Regions from separate parts of the Clostridium thermarum genome, predicted to be linked through region 3. Evidence: a T-box and tRNA genes for the amino acid it is inferred to sense, from the RefSeq annotation. Region 3 holds a T-box; the other regions hold tRNA genes.
What was found. The T-box of region 3 lies ahead of FHY60_RS07155 (valine--tRNA ligase). A T-box ahead of a tRNA ligase gene usually reads a tRNA of that ligase, here a tRNA-Val.

Region 1 (6,082 bases), 1.6 Mb from region 3:
CATTTGACAACTAAAATCAAACTTTTATTATGAAAAATCTACCATTAGATGTCAGTTTTAGTCAGAAAATAAGGAAAATTTTTCAATGGAAAAATGTATTATTTGCTGTACTCTGGACAGACTACAAAAAGGAGGTGTTCGTATGGACAAAAGATTATTTGACAAATCATCAAACTTCTTTAAGAAGGAGGGATTCTACGTAATATTGTTTGTGTGCCTCTGTATTGTAGCTACGGTTGCTGCTATTACTGCAAGAAATAGCAAGTCAGTTACTAAGCCGCCGGTAGTACAGGAGACTACAGAAACAAATCTGGCCGCAAATAATACTGATGGGCAGACTACTGAGATACCAAACGCTACTCAGGTGAAAAATGATACCAATATTTCTGTTCCTAAAAATGGCTCAGATTCTACAGCAGTATCACAAACTGTCGATTACACGTTTGTGAAACCTGTTGAAGGAACAAAGGCCACAACTTATAATACCGGTTTGGTAAAATGCGAAACCATAGGAACTTATAAGACAAATAACGGAATTGAAATTGTGGCAAAGGTTGATAGCCCTGTTTACTCAGTATTAGACGGTAAAGTGGAAGCCATTCACAATGATGGTACAGAGCTTGGTCAATATATTATTATTGATCACCAAAATGGCCTGAAGACTGTATATGCTAACTTAAAAGAGGACGTAAAAGTAAAAGTTGGCGATACTGTGAAGAAGAGCCAGGTTATTGGTGCCGTAGGAAAAACTAGAGGAAGTTACTCTAATGAATACTATGGCGACCATCTTCATTTTGAAGTAATGAAGGATAATCAATATGTTAATCCTGCAAAATATGTAACTTATAGTCCTTTAGAGAAAAATTAATTTTAGTTCCCTGCCGGATGTACTTGATAGATCTCAGGTATTATCCGGTAGGGTACTGATAGCTGTAAATATGCAAAGATATGGTACTTAAGGGAACAAAAAGTTGATAGTTGTTTGGATAAAGGTAATTTAAGAATAAATAAGCGCATATTTATAAATAATAGAGAGTTAAGGAGGCAGCACTTTGAAAGACTACATCGAAGAACGTGTTCTTGAAGTCGCTAATTATATCATAGATTCTAAGGCAACTATTAGAAAAACAGCAAAGGTTTTTGGCGTTAGTAAGAGCACTATACACAAAGACATGACAGAGAGGTTACCAAAGATTAATCCGGCTGTTGCTATGCAAGCAAAGCTTATTCTGGATTTAAATAAGGCAGAAAGACACATCAGAGGTGGAAAAGCCACGAAGATGAAATATAAAGCTATTGAAGGTTAACCACATTCCTAGTATAATGAAAATGAGAAATTTGTAATCTTATAGCAAAATAATTAATAATATGTAATATGTCAGGAGTGGGTTTAGGAATGTGGTTTTTTGGTATGGGCGCGGATATGGGGATAGATTTGGGCACCGCGACAGTTCTTGTGTATGTTAAAGGTAAGGGTGTTATTCTGGAAGAGCCATCAGTAGTAGCAATCGACAAAACAACCAATAAGGTTTTAGCTGTAGGACAAGATGCAAGACAGATGATCGGAAGAACACCTGGAAATATTGTTGCCATAAGACCATTAAGAGATGGTGTAATTTCAGATTATGATATTACAGAGAAAATGCTTAAATATTTTATCAAAAAAGCCTGTGGAAAGAGAAGAATTTCTGCTCCCCGAGTTATGGTGTGCGTTCCTTGTGAAGCAACAGAAGTTGAAAAGAGAGCAGTAAAAGATGCTGCTATTAATGCAGGAGCAAAAAAGGTTTTTTTGATGGAAGAACCCCTGGCAGCTGCAATTGGTGCAGGCCTAGATATAACTAAAGCAAGTGGAAACATGATTATAGATATTGGTGGAGGTACTACTGATATAGCAGTTATCTCACTTGACGGAATGGTTGTAAGATCTTCTATTAAGGTGGCAGGAGACAAGTTTGATGAGGCCATAATAAGATACATAAGAAAAAAGCACAAGTTAATGATAGGTGAGAGGACGGCAGAAGATATTAAAATTAATATTGGTACAGCCTATAAGAGAGATAAAGACACTTCAATGGAGATACGAGGAAGGGATTTGATTACAGGTTTACCAACTAACCTTACTGTTACTTCCGAAGAGATAAGAGAGGCTTTAAATGAGACTGTTACAGCAATTGTAGAATGCGCTCATTCAGTATTGGAAAAAACTCCACCGGAACTAGCTGCTGATATAATGGAAAAGGGAATTGTAATGACTGGGGGAGGAGCCTTATTGCACGGATTAGACAAAAGGATATCCGAAGCTACAAAGGTTCCGGTATTTATTGCAGAGAATTCTGTAGAATGCGTAGCAATAGGAACCGGTAAATCCCTTGATTATTTAGATGAATTGGATTCTAGTATTATTAGTATGTGATTAAATGGTGATATATTTTGATACCGTTTTTTTAGATTTGCGAATGTAATAAACCACATTCGCAAATCTTTTTTGTTGATATCTTTACATACTTGTGATAATCGAAGATCTTAATAATCTCATGATCAGTTATATATGAGTATTAAAAAATTCTCTTTTGCCTATTGAGAGATAGATATACAGCATGTAAAATTCCGTCAGCTATTACTCTGGACATTTCCATTATTAAGTTAAGCCGGATAGTTCTATTGGTAAAAAGTTCATTATTATCAGAAGAATCAACAATACCAATGATTGAACTTTCGCCAACATCTGGAAGTGATTTTCCTACACCTTTTCCTGGATGTATAGGATAATCTCTGCCCTGAATTTCACCAATACAATCGCCATCGCCTAAACAGGCATCTACGCCTATAATATTTGCTTTGGGGTGAAGATTTTTAATTTCAGCTAGTCTTTTGTCAAGATTCAAAGCGTGGATGGGTTCCGATATTGTACCATACACAGGCAGCGGCAGACATTTCTCCTTTAGAAATGTCCCAACCAATGGACCAAGACAATCACCGATACACCTATCGGTTCCAATACAAACAATTAAAGTATTTTCATCGATATAGTCTTTTATAAAGTAGGCTAACTCGTAATAAGCAAGTATATCTTTATAATGCACTTTGATTTTATTCAAGCACTCAACACCCCCTCGATAATATATATGAAAAAAACATTTAGAATATTAAGGTTAATTAGAATAAAAAATGGAAAAAATGAAAAAATGTTAGATAGGGGTGAGCAATATGAAGTATAAACTGCTATCATTTTTAGTTGTACTTACAACTACGGTGTCAGTTGCTGTAATGTTATTAAGCAGCAAGCTGCAGACAGATGTTGAGCCATATGAAGAAGTGAAATTAGTTCAAAAGAAAAACCAGGAAAAGCAAGCAGATGAACAGCAGGCTTTGAAAGCTCAAAGCAGGGATAGTTCAAAAGTTAATGATAAAAATACAGAGGAAGAAGATTCAAAAACTGAGCAGGAAGAAGAGGGAAGTATTCCTCAAGAGCACAGCTTTGTAGTTATAGATAACAGAAAGAATAAAGGGCAAAGCCAGACAAAGCAGGAGGAAGAGGAATATCCTGATAGTGCAGCTGTGTTTAAGGTAGAATCCTACACAATAGAAGATAGGCTTACTCTAGCTGAAAAGGCCAGATTGCTTACCGTAGCCTCAAAGATATCACCAGTGGACTATGCCAGAATAAGTAACTATTTATACGATGAGAATGCATCAAGAGGAATAATCAATACCTTTAGTCTTCTGAAGACTAGATTGAGCAGCAAGGACTATGAGAAAGTTAAGGATATAGCGGAAAAGTACATGTATGTAGATACCATAGAAGCATATATAGATAAATAAAGTAAAATGTGGCTTAAAATTAAGAAAATGGGCGTTAAATTAAGAAAAAGCAACTTAATCTTGATGTATGGTCTATATTTAGGTTTGAATTAATAAGGAGTTCTATGTATACTATTCCTTGTCGACAGCGATAAGTTGTTGAGAAGAAATATGCTGGCATAGCTCAATAGGCAGAGCAGCTGACTTGTAATCAGCAGGTTGTTGGTTCGATTCCGATTGCCAGCTCCATATTGGAGGAGTTCCCGAGCGGCCAAAGGGGGCAGACTGTAAATCTGTTGTCACTGACTTCAGTGGTTCGAATCCACTCTCCTCCACCAAATTTAAATCGTGGGCGCATAGCTCAGCTGGGAGAGCATCTGCCTTACAAGCAGAGGGTCACAGGTTCGATCCCTGTTGTGCCCACCACAATTTAATATGCTGGCATAGCTCAATAGGCAGAGCAGCTGACTTGTAATCAGCAGGTTGTTGGTTCGATTCCGATTGCCAGCTCCATTTTGGAGGAATTCCCGAGTGGCCAAAGGGGGCAGACTGTAAATCTGTTGTCACTGACTTCGATGGTTCGAATCCATCTTCCTCCACCACAAAAAGGATACCGTAAAGTATCCTTTTTTCATTGCGTAGAAAATTTGTGAGAACACACGTGAGGTAGCCTTTTATGAAAACCCTAAATTAAAAATACGAATTAGAATAATTGACATTAATTATTTATTATTAATTGCTGATGCCTGTTGACATGTGATTTTACTGATGCTACAATAAACTTTGCTTACTAATCATAGAATATGGATATACTCTTATCAAGAGAGGTGGAGGGAAAGGGCCCAATGAAACCCGGCAACCGGTGAAGTTTTTCACAAAGGTGCCAATTCCGGCAGTTTACTGCAAGATAAGAGAAGGTGGCACGTACCTCTTCTTATCGGAGAGGTTTTTTATTTTATATACATGAAAGGAGTGTAAGGTATAAACTGAATATTGTACTTATATTCAGGCTAGCCGAATTACAATGAAGAGATTATTTACATCTGAATCTGTTACTGAAGGACATCCAGATAAAATTTGTGACCAAATATCTGATGCTATACTAGATACTATTCTTGAACGGGACCCTAATGCCAGAGTTGCTTGTGAGACAGCAGTAACTACCGGTATGGTACTTGTTATGGGGGAAATATCTACTAATTGTTATGTAGACATTCCTAAGGTTGTTAGAAAGACCGTAGAGGAAATAGGCTATGTAAGAGCAAAATATGGCTTTGATTGTGATACTTGTGCGGTTTTAACTTCTATAGATGAGCAATCTCCGGATATCGCAATGGGTGTTAATGAGGCTTTGGAAGCCAAGAAAGGTGAAATGGATAAGGTTGAAGCTGTTGGAGCCGGTGACCAAGGTATGATGTTCGGTTTTGCAACAAATGAAACACCGGAATATATGCCCCTTCCTATAGCTACAGCCCATAAGCTTGCAAGAAGATTAGCTGAGGTAAGAAAAAATGGAACCTTAGCTTATTTAAGACCGGATGGAAAAACTCAAGTAACTATTGAATATGATGATAATAAGCCAGTAAGAATAGATACTATAGTAGTTTCTGCTCAACATGGACCGGAGGTTGATCAGTCTCAAATAGAAAAAGACATAATTGAGCATGTTATAAAACCAGTTGTGCCAGCAGAGTTATTGGATGAAAAAACAAGATACTTTATAAATCCTACAGGTAGATTTGTAGTTGGAGGTCCACAGGGAGACTCAGGCTTAACCGGAAGAAAGATAATAGTTGATACGTACGGCGGCTACGGAAGACATGGTGGTGGAGCTTTCTCAGGAAAGGATCCAACGAAAGTTGACCGTTCTGCTGCTTATGCTGCAAGATGGGTTGCTAAGAACCTTGTGGCCGCAGGTGTAGCTGATAAGTTAGAGATTGAAATAGCTTATGCAATAGGTGTTGCAAGACCGGTTTCAATTGAGGTTGACACTTTTGGAACAGGAAAACTTGGCGACGACAAGATAGTGGGAATTATAAATAAGGTATTTGATTTAAGACCTGGTGCCATAATCAGAGATCTTGAATTAAGAAGACCAATTTATAAGCAAACTGCCGCCTACGGACACTTTGGAAGATTAGATCTGGACCTGCCATGGGAAAGACTAGATAAGGTGGAAGAAATTAAAAAGTATTTATAAAAATATGTAAAAATGCAGTGACAATGTTTTCACTGCATTTTTTTCCTTTTTGTGTCAATAATTAAAGATATTGAGTTTGAT
Region 2 (6,082 bases), 1.8 Mb from region 3:
GGCTGCTATATCTATACCCTCATGCATTCTTCCCCACCGAAGACCAAAGTTGGAACTTATACTCCCCCTGGAGGGAACAGCCATAGATATGGTCTTTTGCCTATTGGCGCTGACAGTTTTTCCATCTTTGCTTGCATAGGCTATTTTAACCGCCGGTGATGTACCTTTGTCAGTATTTTCTATCAATTTCTTTACCGTATCTTCAACCACATCTACCTGACTGAGATTAACCTCTATTTCCTTATATTCTATCTTGCTGCTTATACCGGGAAATTTTTTGTTATCCTGTGCAGCCTTGTTGGAATAGTGAGTGCTTAATAAACTCACCACCTTTTGCCCTTCCTCTTTGCTGGCCAATATAGCCACAAGATTTCCGTCCACTCTCATTTCTACAGCTTTGACCTTTGTGTTCAGGGCATTTATAATGTTATTTCTTATATCCTCTTCACTGCTCATTGCCTCAGTATTTGCGATAACACTTAAATAAACGGTATCCTTATCTATCTTTATACCTTTAAATCTATTAACCAATTCACTATATACTTTGTTTACCATTGTCTCTGCAGCATTCATGTCTTTTACGCAGGCCACTGCGCGTCCGTTGACATATACTTCATAAGCATTGGGAGCCAGTAGATTGTAGAATCCTATGCTTCCCACAACACTGGCACAGACTATGACCTTTGCCAGCTTGCTTATACCTCTTTTACTATTCACCTTCACGCATCCTTTCCAATAAATTAGGTAGACTTTCTTAATTTTCCCACAAATATTTTTTTTATTCCTTTTATGATAATTTTTCTTGGTTGAGGTACTTAATCACCTCTGCTATAATATAATTGACACAAAAGACTGTGTCTGAATCTAATATGAAAGGGCGGTTAGGTATGAGTACCTTTATGTTTAAGAAGTCTTCATCAGACTATACACCGGTCAGCAATGTATTCATTGAAAAGTATATGCCTAGAGCCCGAGGGGAATTTGTTAAGGTATATTTATTAGCATTAAAATATTGTATCCATGGAGAGTTAGGTGTTAATTCCTCGTTGATGGCCTCCACTCTTCATCTGTTGGAATCTGATATCATGAATGCCTGGAACTACTGGAACGAAGAAGGGGTAGTTAAATTTACACCCATCGACAAAATGGGCAACTTCAATATAGAATTTGTAGACTTAACAGAGGATTCCCAAAAGACTGGTAACGAAGTTAACCTTTTAGAGGAGCTGACCAATAACTCCACAAAAGATATGCTCCATGAAATTGAGAAACTGGTATCAAGACCCTTGGCCTCTAAGGAAATGTCTACATATATAAGCTGGCAGCGGGATCTTTCCTTTAGTCCGGAGATAATCTTACTGCTGATTGAGTACTGCGCCTCCAAAGGAAAGTGTGATTACAGGTACATAGAAAAGGTTGCTTTAGCCTGGCACGATAATAATATAAAGACTATAGAGCAGGCACAAGCCTTCATCAAAAAACATGAAGATAAGTGGGTAAAATATAAGAAGATCTTATCTTACCTTGGCATAAAAGATGGGGAAATAATGAAGCCTCAGGAAGATATGCTAGATAAATGGGTGAATAGCTATGCCTTCCCTGTAGAAGTAATCCAGAAGGCCTGCGATATTTGTTTTGAACGTTTAAACCGGGCAGATTTTAAATATATCGATGCAATTTTATCCAGCTGGTATAAAGACGGTTTAAAGACTATACAAGATATTCAAACCAAGGATCGAAAGAGTACCTTCAAGAAAGCCGTACCCCATAAGTCTCAAAATGATAACTTTAACAACTTTGAGCAAAGGGTATATGACTATGACTCTTTGGAAAAGAAACTGTTAGGGTGGGATAAGTAATGCTAAAGGGATACCATTCCGATATAATTCGGATGTATGAAATTATTAGAGATGAAGAAAATGCAGCTCTTCAGAAGCGTAGAGCTGAAATCGAAGAAAAACTTCCAGAAGTATTAGACTTAGAAAGACTCATCGGAAAACTCTGTGTAGAACTTTCAATGAGCGCACTAAGAACCATTGAAAATAGAGAAGAGTATATAAAAGAGTTAAAAGAAAAAATCACTGACCTTAGGATGAAAAAGACTGAGCTCCTGGTTTCTAATGGGTACAGCCAGGATTATCTCTCCCTGCATTACCGCTGCAATAAGTGCAAGGATACAGGTTATATCGGTTCCGCCAAGTGTTCCTGCTACAGACAAAAGCTTGTTAAATTACACTACAAGGACTCCGAGCTCAGCGAAATACTGAGGGAAAACAACTTTGATAACTTTAATATGGAATATTACTCTGCCAAAAGAATAGGAGATGAACCGGAAAGCCCCCGTAAGAATATAGAAAAAATCCTTTCAAAGGTTTTGAGTTTTATAAAGAACTTCTCCTCTACGAAGGATAACCTGTTATTCTATGGTAATTCCGGCACCGGTAAGACCTTTCTTTCTCACTGCATCGCAAAGGAGCTTTTGGATAAGGGCTATTTTGTTGTATACAAAACTGCAGAAGAGCTAATTCAAAACCTTAGAAAAATACGTTTTGAAAACGACGAAACCCTAGAGCAACAGCTCCTAGACTGTGACTTATTAATAATAGATGACTTAGGCACGGAACAGATCAATGACTTTTCAAAGACAGAACTGTTCAACATCCTAAATAAGCGCCTATTAAGACAGAAAAAAATACTGGTATCAACCAATTACTCCCTAAAGGAGCTTGTATCAATTTACTCTGAAAGAATTACCTCCAGGCTTTTGGGTAATTTCAACTTATGTAAATTTTACGGCGAAGACATAAGAGTAACAAAAAACTTACACTCACTGAAATAAAAAAACTGCATCTTAATGCAGTTTTTTTATTTACTCATTGCCTTATGGTTTCTTTGCTGTAGTACCTGTATTTACTTGATTCTGAGCTAATTACACTATCCAGCTTCCATACATATCCCTTGGAATTATCATATAAGAGATAGTAAAGAGCCACTACAGAAACTGTCTCATTGTCATAGGTTAAGCTTCCATAGACATAGTTTATATTCTTATATCTGGTTTTTGACAGTATTTCATCGAGCTTAAAGGTATTTGCTTCAGTTTCCGTAAGCTTATGGTTATCTGACCACCAGAAAAAGTCACTTCTGCCCTCTACCTCGGCCCCGGACAGGGAAGCTGCTATTGCATCTCTGGATAGGGCAGTCACCGAAACATCCTCCACAGTGGACTTAGAATTACTAACATAGGTCAGTCCCTTTAAGGAAACATTAAATACATAGGTAGCTGCCAAAGTAGAATTCAGCATTCCTGCAGTATTTTCCCTCTTCAAAGTGACCGTCAACTTTTTCTTGCTGTCATCCAATTCTTTGCTCTGTATAGTCATAGACTTGGAAAACTTGTCTTTTACTAAAAAGCTTTTACCACCAAATACTGAGTTGTGAGCTACATACTCCTCAAGGCCCTTATTTTGAATCTGCTCCAATATAAGATCTTCTGAAAGTGTCTCTGATATAGCAACCTCAAATTGCTTATCAGCTTCATTTTTAATCCCATCTACGGTCCATACTTCATTGTCAAAGCTCAGGCTAATAACTACATTTCCCTTTGCCTGCAGCACTCCACCATCAATAATGACCTCCGCAAGCACCTCTTCCTTTCCTGCTTCAAAGTCAGGAGTCCTTTGTAAAATCTTTAAGCTATTAACTATTCCTTCACTTAATCCTACCTCTTCGCCCGCCGCTATTACCTTTTGTTGCTTGATTTCCTGAAGCAGTTTTGTTTCTTCCATGCCTGCAACAGCCTTAACTGTTATATCGTTCTTTAGTGTTATCTCATCCATCAGCTTCCACTGATTTCTTCCTTCCCTTTTATATGCTACTTGAAGAGAGCCTTTCACTTCTAAAGAGTTGTTGTTTAAAACAGTAGATATATCAATGTACTCAACGCCCTGTTCCTTATTATAAACTCTGTTAACTACAGTCATCTCCTTCAGGAAACCTCTTTCTATTTCGAAATTGGTCCCTTTAGGCAGAATTATAGTCTTACCAATCAGGTCAGCCTTTACCTGGGCATCCTCAACCTTGGTATTCAGCAGATAGTTATAGGCCAAAAAACCGGATACCCCTAAAACAATTAAGGCAAAAAAGGGTATGACAAACAATTTGCTAGAGATAGCATTCCTTATTCCAGTTAGGACTTTAGATCTTTTTAATGACTTTCTAGCCTTCTTTTCCCGCTCTATTACCTCATCTGTTATAGGTGGCATCTCCAAAGTATCATGTATTTTTGCCTTTTGACCAGCAGAACCTTGCCCTATATCCCCAGTTTCCTCCATATCTTGGTCAATTTCTATTTCTACACCGTCAACATAGGTTTCTTCTGCCTGAACTTTGTCCTCTTCTTCGCCAGGTGTGTCCATTTTCTCTTCAGAGGCTATAAACTTCATTGTAAGCTTACTGCCGCAATATGGACAGAACTTAAGCCCATCTATATATTTGAATTCATTATTACAAATATTACAGTTCATTCTCAGCCTCCATAAAATCATAGTAAAATTAATTCCTTACCATATATTATAGTATCAAAGACACTTTTCAACAATAATTGATTTGTTTTTCACTACTTATTTTATATGCATCTGAAAAAATTTTAGTCCAAGCTTTTTTACTTTTAATATAAATAAAAATGTAAAAAAACCTTGGAATCAAATCCAAGGTTTTAATGGAGCTGGCAATCGGAATCGAACCAACAACCTGCTGATTACAAGTCAGCTGCTCTGCCTATTGAGCTATGCCAGCATATGGCGACCCAGAAGGGACTCGAACCCTCGACCTCCGGCGTGACAGGCCGGCACTCTAACCAACTGAGCCACTGGGCCATATTATGTGGTGGGCACAACAGGGATCGAACCTGTGACCCTCTGCTTGTAAGGCAGATGCTCTCCCAGCTGAGCTATGCGCCCACATAATGGTGACTCCTAGGGGAATCGAACCCCTGTTACCACCGTGAAAGGGTGGTGTCTTAACCGCTTGACCAAGGAGCCAATAAGAATATATGAACAAAGTATCCGGATTTTCAAACCATCATCTACTTTGAGTCAAATGTGGCGACCCAGAAGGGACTCGAACCCTCGACCTCCGGCGTGACAGGCCGGCACTCTAACCAACTGAGCCACTGGGCCATAATGTGGTGGGCACAACAGGGATCGAACCTGTGACCCTCTGCTTGTAAGGCAGATGCTCTCCCAGCTGAGCTATGCGCCCACATTAATGGTGACTCCTAGGGGAATCGAACCCCTGTTACCACCGTGAAAGGGTGGTGTCTTAACCGCTTGACCAAGGAGCCATTTTCACTTGTTGTACGGGCCTCGCGACCCGACATAGACTATAATACAAGAAAACTTTAATAGTGTCAACAACTTTTTTCAACATTTTTATCAAAAAATTTTTCTTAGTTCTACAAGCGCACAACCCTCTATTGCATTGATGCCGTTTTCCCTGCAAAACTCTAGTATTTCTGTACTTTCAGCCCCTGGCTGTATCAGTATTTTATCTATGCCTAATTCTTTAGCTTCCTTAACAACCTTTATTCCATCCCTGGGATTTATACATAAATCCAGTACATCGATAGCATGAGGAACTTCCTTAAGGCTCTGGTAAACACCTTTTGCTGAAACCCCCGGCTTCATGCCGCTTACATTAAACCCTGCATTCTCAAGACTCATCTTTATTTTGTAGGCATACTTCTGATTGTTTAAAACATCTCCGGCTACTGCCCAATTTTTAAATTTCATAAATTCTGATGCATTCATTTTCTTATTATCCCTCCGTATTGTTCATCATATTTGCTTGATATTATACAATAGAGATCCCTGCTACAATTCTATTTTCTTACCTATTTCCGTCAGAAAATCTTTATAGCTTAATACCCTAGATGGTCCTAATAAAGTCTTAGCACTATTATACATTCTTTTATCATCAGTTACCAGAACATATTGTTCATATTTTTTACAGGTAGCTATGAGGCTGAAATCATTGGCTGACAGCTTATTATCATCTATATAGTAAATATTCTTATTTTTAT
Region 3 (6,082 bases):
ATCTCCACAGTAGAGGATATAGCCTTAGCAATACCAGAGGAGAAAAACTTTGACATTATATATAAAAGTGTTATGGGCGTTGAGGTTCCTCATATAAGGTACACCAAGAAAGAAATTCAGCCTGAATATGGCTTTTATAGGAGCAATTCTGCTATGGACCTTGCCTACGAAAAGTTTAATGAGGTAAAGTATCTTATTTATGAGTTGGCAGAAGTGGAAAATGCCATTTTTAAACTGGCCATGGAGATCAAGAAGACCCAAAAAAGAGCTAATGCACTGGAAAATATACAAATTCCTAAATTCAAGGAGATCGTAAAGTATATTGGAGAAGTACTGGAGGAGAAAGAAAGAGAGGATTTTTTCAGACTCAAGGTGGTTAAGAACAATAAAGAGAGTTAATAGTTAATTGACTCTGAAATTTTTTGGTGTTAGAATTTGCTAAGAATATATTTTTTTATTACAAGTGGGGTAGATTAAATGGAGGAAAAGTATCATTTGGGGATGGATGTAGGATCAACCACAGTTAAGATGGTAATATTAGATAAGAACTATAAAATAGTTTTTAGCGAATACAGGAGACACTTTTCTGATATAAAAAAGACCATAATAGATTTATTTCAGGAAGCATATGATAGGTTTTCAAATAGTGAAGTGACGATTATGGTAACAGGCTCCGGAGGAATGTCTGTTTCAAAATGGATGAATATATCATTTATTCAGGAGGTTATTGCCTGTACTCATACTGTTGAAACTTATATACCTGAAACTGATGTGGCAATCGAGTTAGGGGGAGAAGATGCCAAAATAACATATTTTAAAGGTGGACTAGAGCAGAGGATGAATGGGACCTGTGCCGGGGGAACCGGGGCATTTATTGATCAGATGGCCTCTCTCCTCCAAACCGATGCCTTAGGCTTAAACGAGCTGGCCAAGAATTATAAGGTCATTTATCCTATAGCTGCCCGCTGCGGGGTTTTTGCTAAGACTGATATTCAGCCCTTACTAAATGAGGGAGCTGCCAAAGAAGATATTGCAGCATCTATATTTCAATCCGTAGTAAATCAAACTATCAGCGGTCTTGCCTGTGGGAAACCAATTAAAGGAAATGTTGCCTTTTTAGGCGGTCCCTTATACTTTTTATCTGAACTGAGAAAAAGATTTAAAGAAACCTTGAACTTAAACGAAGAACAGGTTATTTTTCCTGAAAACTCTCAACTTTTTGTAGCCATGGGTGCAGCACTTAAGTCTTCAGACCTATTGCCGCAGCTTTTCTCCGATGTTATAAACAGGGTATCGTCCATTGGTGAGGTTAAAGATGTAGAAATCCCAAGACTTAGACCCCTCTTTAAGGATGAAGAGGAACTGGCGGAGTTTAAAGCAAGACATAAGGAACATAGAGCGGTAAGGGGAGATTTAACCTCCTACTCAGGAAAGGCCTACATAGGCATAGATGCGGGATCTACAACAACAAAGGCAGTACTCATCGGTGATGAGGGACAGCTTTTATACTCATACTATGGCAGCAATCAAGGAAGTCCTTTGAATCAGGTTGTTTTTATATTAAAGGACCTGTATAGCAAACTGCCAGAAAAGGTGGTAATAGCTAATGCTGCTGTAACCGGCTATGGTGAGGCTTTAATCCAGGAGGCCTTAAAAGTAGATATCGGCGAAATTGAAACCATTGCTCACTATAAGGCAGCAGATTTTTTCCTTCCCGGAGTTGACTTTATATTAGATATTGGTGGACAAGATATGAAGTGTTTGAGAATAAAGGATGGGGTTATAGACAGTATTTTATTAAATGAGGCTTGTTCCTCAGGCTGCGGTTCCTTTATAGAAACCTTTGCCCATTCCTTGAGTATGTCTGTAGATAGCTTTGCAAAGGAAGCTTTGAAGTCTCAACATCCGGTGGACCTTGGTTCAAGATGCACTGTTTTCATGAACTCCAGAGTCAAGCAGGCTCAAAAGGAAGGAGCCTCTGTGGGAGATATATCCGGAGGTCTATCCTATTCGGTAATAAAAAATGCCCTGCAAAAGGTTATTAAGATTAGAAACTCGGAAGAAATGGGAAAGAAGATAATTGTGCAAGGAGGTACCTTTTACAACGATGCGGTACTTAGAAGTTTCGAGCTTGTGGCCGGCAGAAATGCTGTACGTCCTGACATTGCAGGCCTTATGGGGGCTTTTGGGGCAGCGTTGATTGCCATGGAAAGATGGTCTGAAGGACATACAAGCAGCATCCTTGGGGAAGATATGTTGGAGGACTTCAAGTACGAAAGCTCTATGAAACGCTGCGGCCTTTGCGGAAACAATTGTCTGTTAACTATCAATATTTTCAATGATGGGGGACAATTCATATCCGGAAACCGATGTGAAAGAGGTCTGGGCATTGTAGAGAAAAAAGAGGAAATACCTAACCTCTATGATTATAAGTATAAGAGGCTTTTTAAATATAAACCGCTGAAAAAGGAAGAAGCGAAAAGAGGTACAGTTGGTATACCTAGGGTTCTAAATATCTATGAAAATTATCCCTTCTGGTTTACACTGTTTACCAGCTTGGGCTTTAGAGTAGAGCTTTCACAAAGGTCATCCAAGGAAGTGTATGAGTTGGGAATTGAGACAATACCTTCAGAATCTGTATGCTATCCAGCCAAAATAGTTCATGGACACATAATGAGTTTATTTAACAGAGGTATTGATTTTATATTTTATCCTTCAATCCCCTTTGAGAGGAAGGAGGATAAAAATGCGGACAACCATTATAACTGTCCTATAGTTACATCTTATCCTGAAGTCATTAAGAATAACATGGATATTTTAAAGGAAAGAAAAATTCTATTTATGAATCCTTTCTTTTCATTAAATAATAAGGAAAAACTAAAAGTGAGGATTTTTGACGAATTAAGGAGTTTTAACCTTACCCGGAAAGAAGTTGATCTTGCTGTAGAAGCGGCCTGGAGTGAAAGAGATAACTTTGAGCGAGATATAAGGGCTAAGGGAGAAGAAACTTTGGAATACTTAAAGAAGACGGGTAAGAAGGGCATAGTGCTTAGTGGACGCCCATATCACATTGATCCTGAAATAAACCATGGCATACCCAATATTATTACAGGTTTTGGTATGGCCGTGTTAACAGAGGATTCCGTGGGTCACTTGGCTACTGTTGAAAGACCTTTGAGGGTAGTAGATCAATGGGTTTACCATTCCAGACTATATAGGGCTGCAACCTTTGTGGCTTCCCAGGATAATCTGGAATTAATTCAGTTAAATTCTTTTGGCTGCGGCTTAGATGCGGTAACCACAGACCAGGTTCAGGAAATATTGCAGGAAAAGGGGAAAATTTACACTGTATTAAAGATTGACGAGGGCAACAACCTGGCAGCTGCCAGAATAAGAATCAGATCCTTAAAGGCTGCTATGGAGGAGAGAGAAAGAAACTCTTACATCAGGAAGCCTCAGCTGACAAAGTACAGAAGAGTACCCTTCACAAAGGAGATGAAGAAAAATCACACCATCCTGGCACCTGAGATGTCTCCTATCCACTTTCAGTTTTTAGAGGTGGCTTTCAGAGAGTCAGGCTATAATGTGGTTGTATTACCGTCCATTGATAAAAATGCGGTGGAGGAAGGGTTAAAATATGTAAACAATGATGCCTGCTATCCTTCTATAATAGTGGTAGGCCAGATTATTGAAGCCTTAAAATCTGGTAAGTATGATCTAAAGAATACCTCAGTGATGATTACACAAACCGGCGGAGGCTGCAGAGCCACTAACTATATCGGATTCTTGAGAAAGGCCTTGGCGGATGCTGGCTATACAGATATTCCTGTAATATCTTTAAATTTTGTAGGACTAGAAAAAAACCCAGGATTTAAAATAGCACCGGGACTTATAAACAAGGCCTTGATTGCTTTAACCTATGGAGATTTACTCATGAGGGTTTTATATAGGGTAAGGCCCTATGAAAAAATTAAAGGTTCTGCCAATGCTTTGTATGAGAGCTGGGTAGAAATATGTAAAGCCTCGGTAAGAAGTGGAGACCATAAAACCTTCAAAAACAATATTTACAGTATTGTCAGAGATTTTGACAGCTTGGAACTGTGTTACGTGAAGAAACCTAAGGTTGGACTGGTAGGTGAAATACTGGTTAAGTTCCACCCAACTGCCAATAACAGTGTAGTTGAGATAATTGAAAATGAAGGAGCAGAGGCTGTGATGCCGGACCTTATAGATTTTCTACTTTATTGCTCCTATGATGCAAACTTTAAGTATAACTACTTGGAGGGGACTAAAAAAGCACAATTGGCAAGAAGTGTGGTGGTCAAAGGCATAGAATTTTATAGAAAACATATGAAAGAAGCCCTAAGCAAAAGTAAGCGCTTTGAACCTCCAAGATCTATAGAGGAGTTAGCGGAAGGAGCGTATAAGATACTGTCACTGGGAAATCAGACCGGGGAGGGCTGGTTCTTGACGGCGGAAATGGTTGAACTTATTGAAAGCGGTGTAGAAAATATTATCTGCATGCAGCCATTTGCCTGTCTGCCTAACCATGTAACTGGTAAGGGAATGATTAAGGCCTTAAAGGAAAGATACCCGCTGGCCAATATAACTGCAGTAGATTACGATCCCGGAGCCAGTGAAGTAAATCAGCTAAACCGAATAAAATTAATGCTGGCAGCCGCCTTTAAGAATTTGGAGCTTAAAGGGGCAGAGGAACTACAGAAGAATATTGCTGTTGACGAGGTTGCGGGAAGCAAAGCTTAATTAATTTGTTCTTGACAGATAAGGAATAAAGTTTATAATTATAGTGAATAAAATTACATAGGATAAATAAGCATTGATAAAGAGGAGTAAAAGTAGTTGCTGTATTTAGAGAGAAGGGTTCGTAGGCTGCAAGACCCTTTATATAGTACACTTTGAAGGTAGCTTTTGAGCTTCTTTGCTGAAAGTTTAGTGAGTAGGCAAGGACGGTTTTCAACCGTTAGTTTTTGAGAGCCCATTATTTTGTGGGAATAAAGGTGGTACCGCGGGTTTTCGTCCTTTTTGGATGAAAACTCTTTTTTATTAATGGGTTTATTAAAATTTATCTAATAAACAGGGAACTTGTTCCCTTAAGTATCCAGCTGGAAAAATCAATAAATAAACGGGAGGATGTAAAATGGAAGAAAAGCTAACATTATCTACTACCTATAATCCAAAAGAATTTGAAGAGAGAATATACAAAAACTGGGAGGATAACAAATACTTCACTCCAGATGTTGATAAGACCAAAAAGCCCTTTACCATTGTGATGCCGCCGCCAAATATCACCGGTAAGCTCCATCTTGGTCACGCTCTGGACAATACACTGCAGGATATGCTCATAAGATATAAGAGAATGCAGGGTTTTAGCACACTTTGGCTGCCAGGTGAAGACCACGCCAGTATAGCAACAGAAGTAAAGGTTGAAAATGAACTTTTAAAGCAAGGTCTTAAGAAAAAGGAAATGGGTAGAGAAGCCTTTTTGGAAAAGGTTTGGGAGTGGACTCATGAATATAGGGACAGAATAAGACAACAGCTAAAGAAAATGGGCTGTTCTGCAGACTTTACAAGAGAAGCCTTCACCATGGATGAGAACTTAAACAGAGCTGTAAGACATGTTTTTGTAAAGTTATATAATGAAGGATTGATTTATCAAGGAAACAGAATCACAAACTGGTGTCCAAAATGTCAGACAGCCCTATCTGATGCAGAGATAGAATACAATGAGCAGGAAGGAAACTTCTGGCACATTAAATATCCGGTAATAGGCAGTGACGAATTTCTTGAAATAGCTACTACACGACCGGAAACTATGCTTGGAGATACCGCTGTTGCAGTAAATCCTTCAGATGAGAGATATAGCCACCTTATAGGTAAGAAACTCTTACTGCCATTAGTTAACAGAGAAATACCAGTAATAGCAGATGACTATGTTGATAAGGAATTTGGTACTGGTGCTGTAAAGATAACACCTGCTCATGACCCAAATGACTACGAAGTTGGTAAGAGACACAATTTAACAGAAATAAATGTAATGAATGAAAACGGAACAATAAATGAA

Region 1: it encodes a tRNA-Val, which carries the amino acid that the T-box ahead of FHY60_RS07155 (valine--tRNA ligase) is inferred to sense. The anticodon was not compared.
Region 2: it encodes a tRNA-Val, which carries the amino acid that the T-box ahead of FHY60_RS07155 (valine--tRNA ligase) is inferred to sense. The anticodon was not compared.

Annotation. Positions count from the first base shown of each region.
Region 1 covers NZ_CP040924.1:3,144,987-3,151,068, reverse strand. Annotated here, with positions in the region: gene FHY60_RS14380 (M23 family metallopeptidase) at 143-868, shown strand; gene spoIIID (sporulation transcriptional regulator SpoIIID) at 1,053-1,307, shown strand; gene mreB (rod shape-determining protein) at 1,397-2,413, shown strand; gene yyaC (spore protease YyaC) at 2,556-3,098, opposite strand; gene FHY60_RS14360 (hypothetical protein) at 3,208-3,822, shown strand; tRNA gene FHY60_RS14355 (tRNA-Thr) at 3,975-4,050, shown strand; tRNA gene FHY60_RS14350 (tRNA-Tyr) at 4,055-4,139, shown strand; tRNA gene FHY60_RS14345 (tRNA-Val) at 4,152-4,227, shown strand; tRNA gene FHY60_RS14340 (tRNA-Thr) at 4,239-4,314, shown strand; tRNA gene FHY60_RS14335 (tRNA-Tyr) at 4,319-4,403, shown strand; SAM riboswitch class I at 4,614-4,715, shown strand; gene metK (methionine adenosyltransferase) at 4,826-6,001, shown strand.
Region 2 covers NZ_CP040924.1:3,630,675-3,636,756, forward strand. Annotated here, with positions in the region: gene FHY60_RS16720 (M23 family metallopeptidase) at 1-717, opposite strand, end outside; gene FHY60_RS16725 (DnaD domain protein) at 888-1,859, shown strand; gene FHY60_RS16730 (ATP-binding protein) at 1,859-2,839, shown strand; gene FHY60_RS16735 (hypothetical protein) at 2,874-4,526, opposite strand; tRNA gene FHY60_RS16740 (tRNA-Thr) at 4,722-4,797, opposite strand; tRNA gene FHY60_RS16745 (tRNA-Asp) at 4,801-4,877, opposite strand; tRNA gene FHY60_RS16750 (tRNA-Val) at 4,886-4,961, opposite strand; tRNA gene FHY60_RS16755 (tRNA-Glu) at 4,968-5,042, opposite strand; tRNA gene FHY60_RS16760 (tRNA-Asp) at 5,104-5,180, opposite strand; tRNA gene FHY60_RS16765 (tRNA-Val) at 5,187-5,262, opposite strand; tRNA gene FHY60_RS16770 (tRNA-Glu) at 5,270-5,344, opposite strand; gene FHY60_RS16775 (CoA-binding protein) at 5,436-5,810, opposite strand; gene FHY60_RS16780 (PIN domain-containing protein) at 5,874-6,082, opposite strand, start outside.
Region 3 covers NZ_CP040924.1:1,588,723-1,594,804, forward strand. Annotated here, with positions in the region: gene FHY60_RS07145 (V-type ATP synthase subunit D) at 1-399, shown strand, start outside; gene FHY60_RS07150 (2-hydroxyacyl-CoA dehydratase) at 478-4,764, shown strand; T-box leader at 4,829-5,045, shown strand; gene FHY60_RS07155 (valine--tRNA ligase) at 5,159-6,082, shown strand, end outside.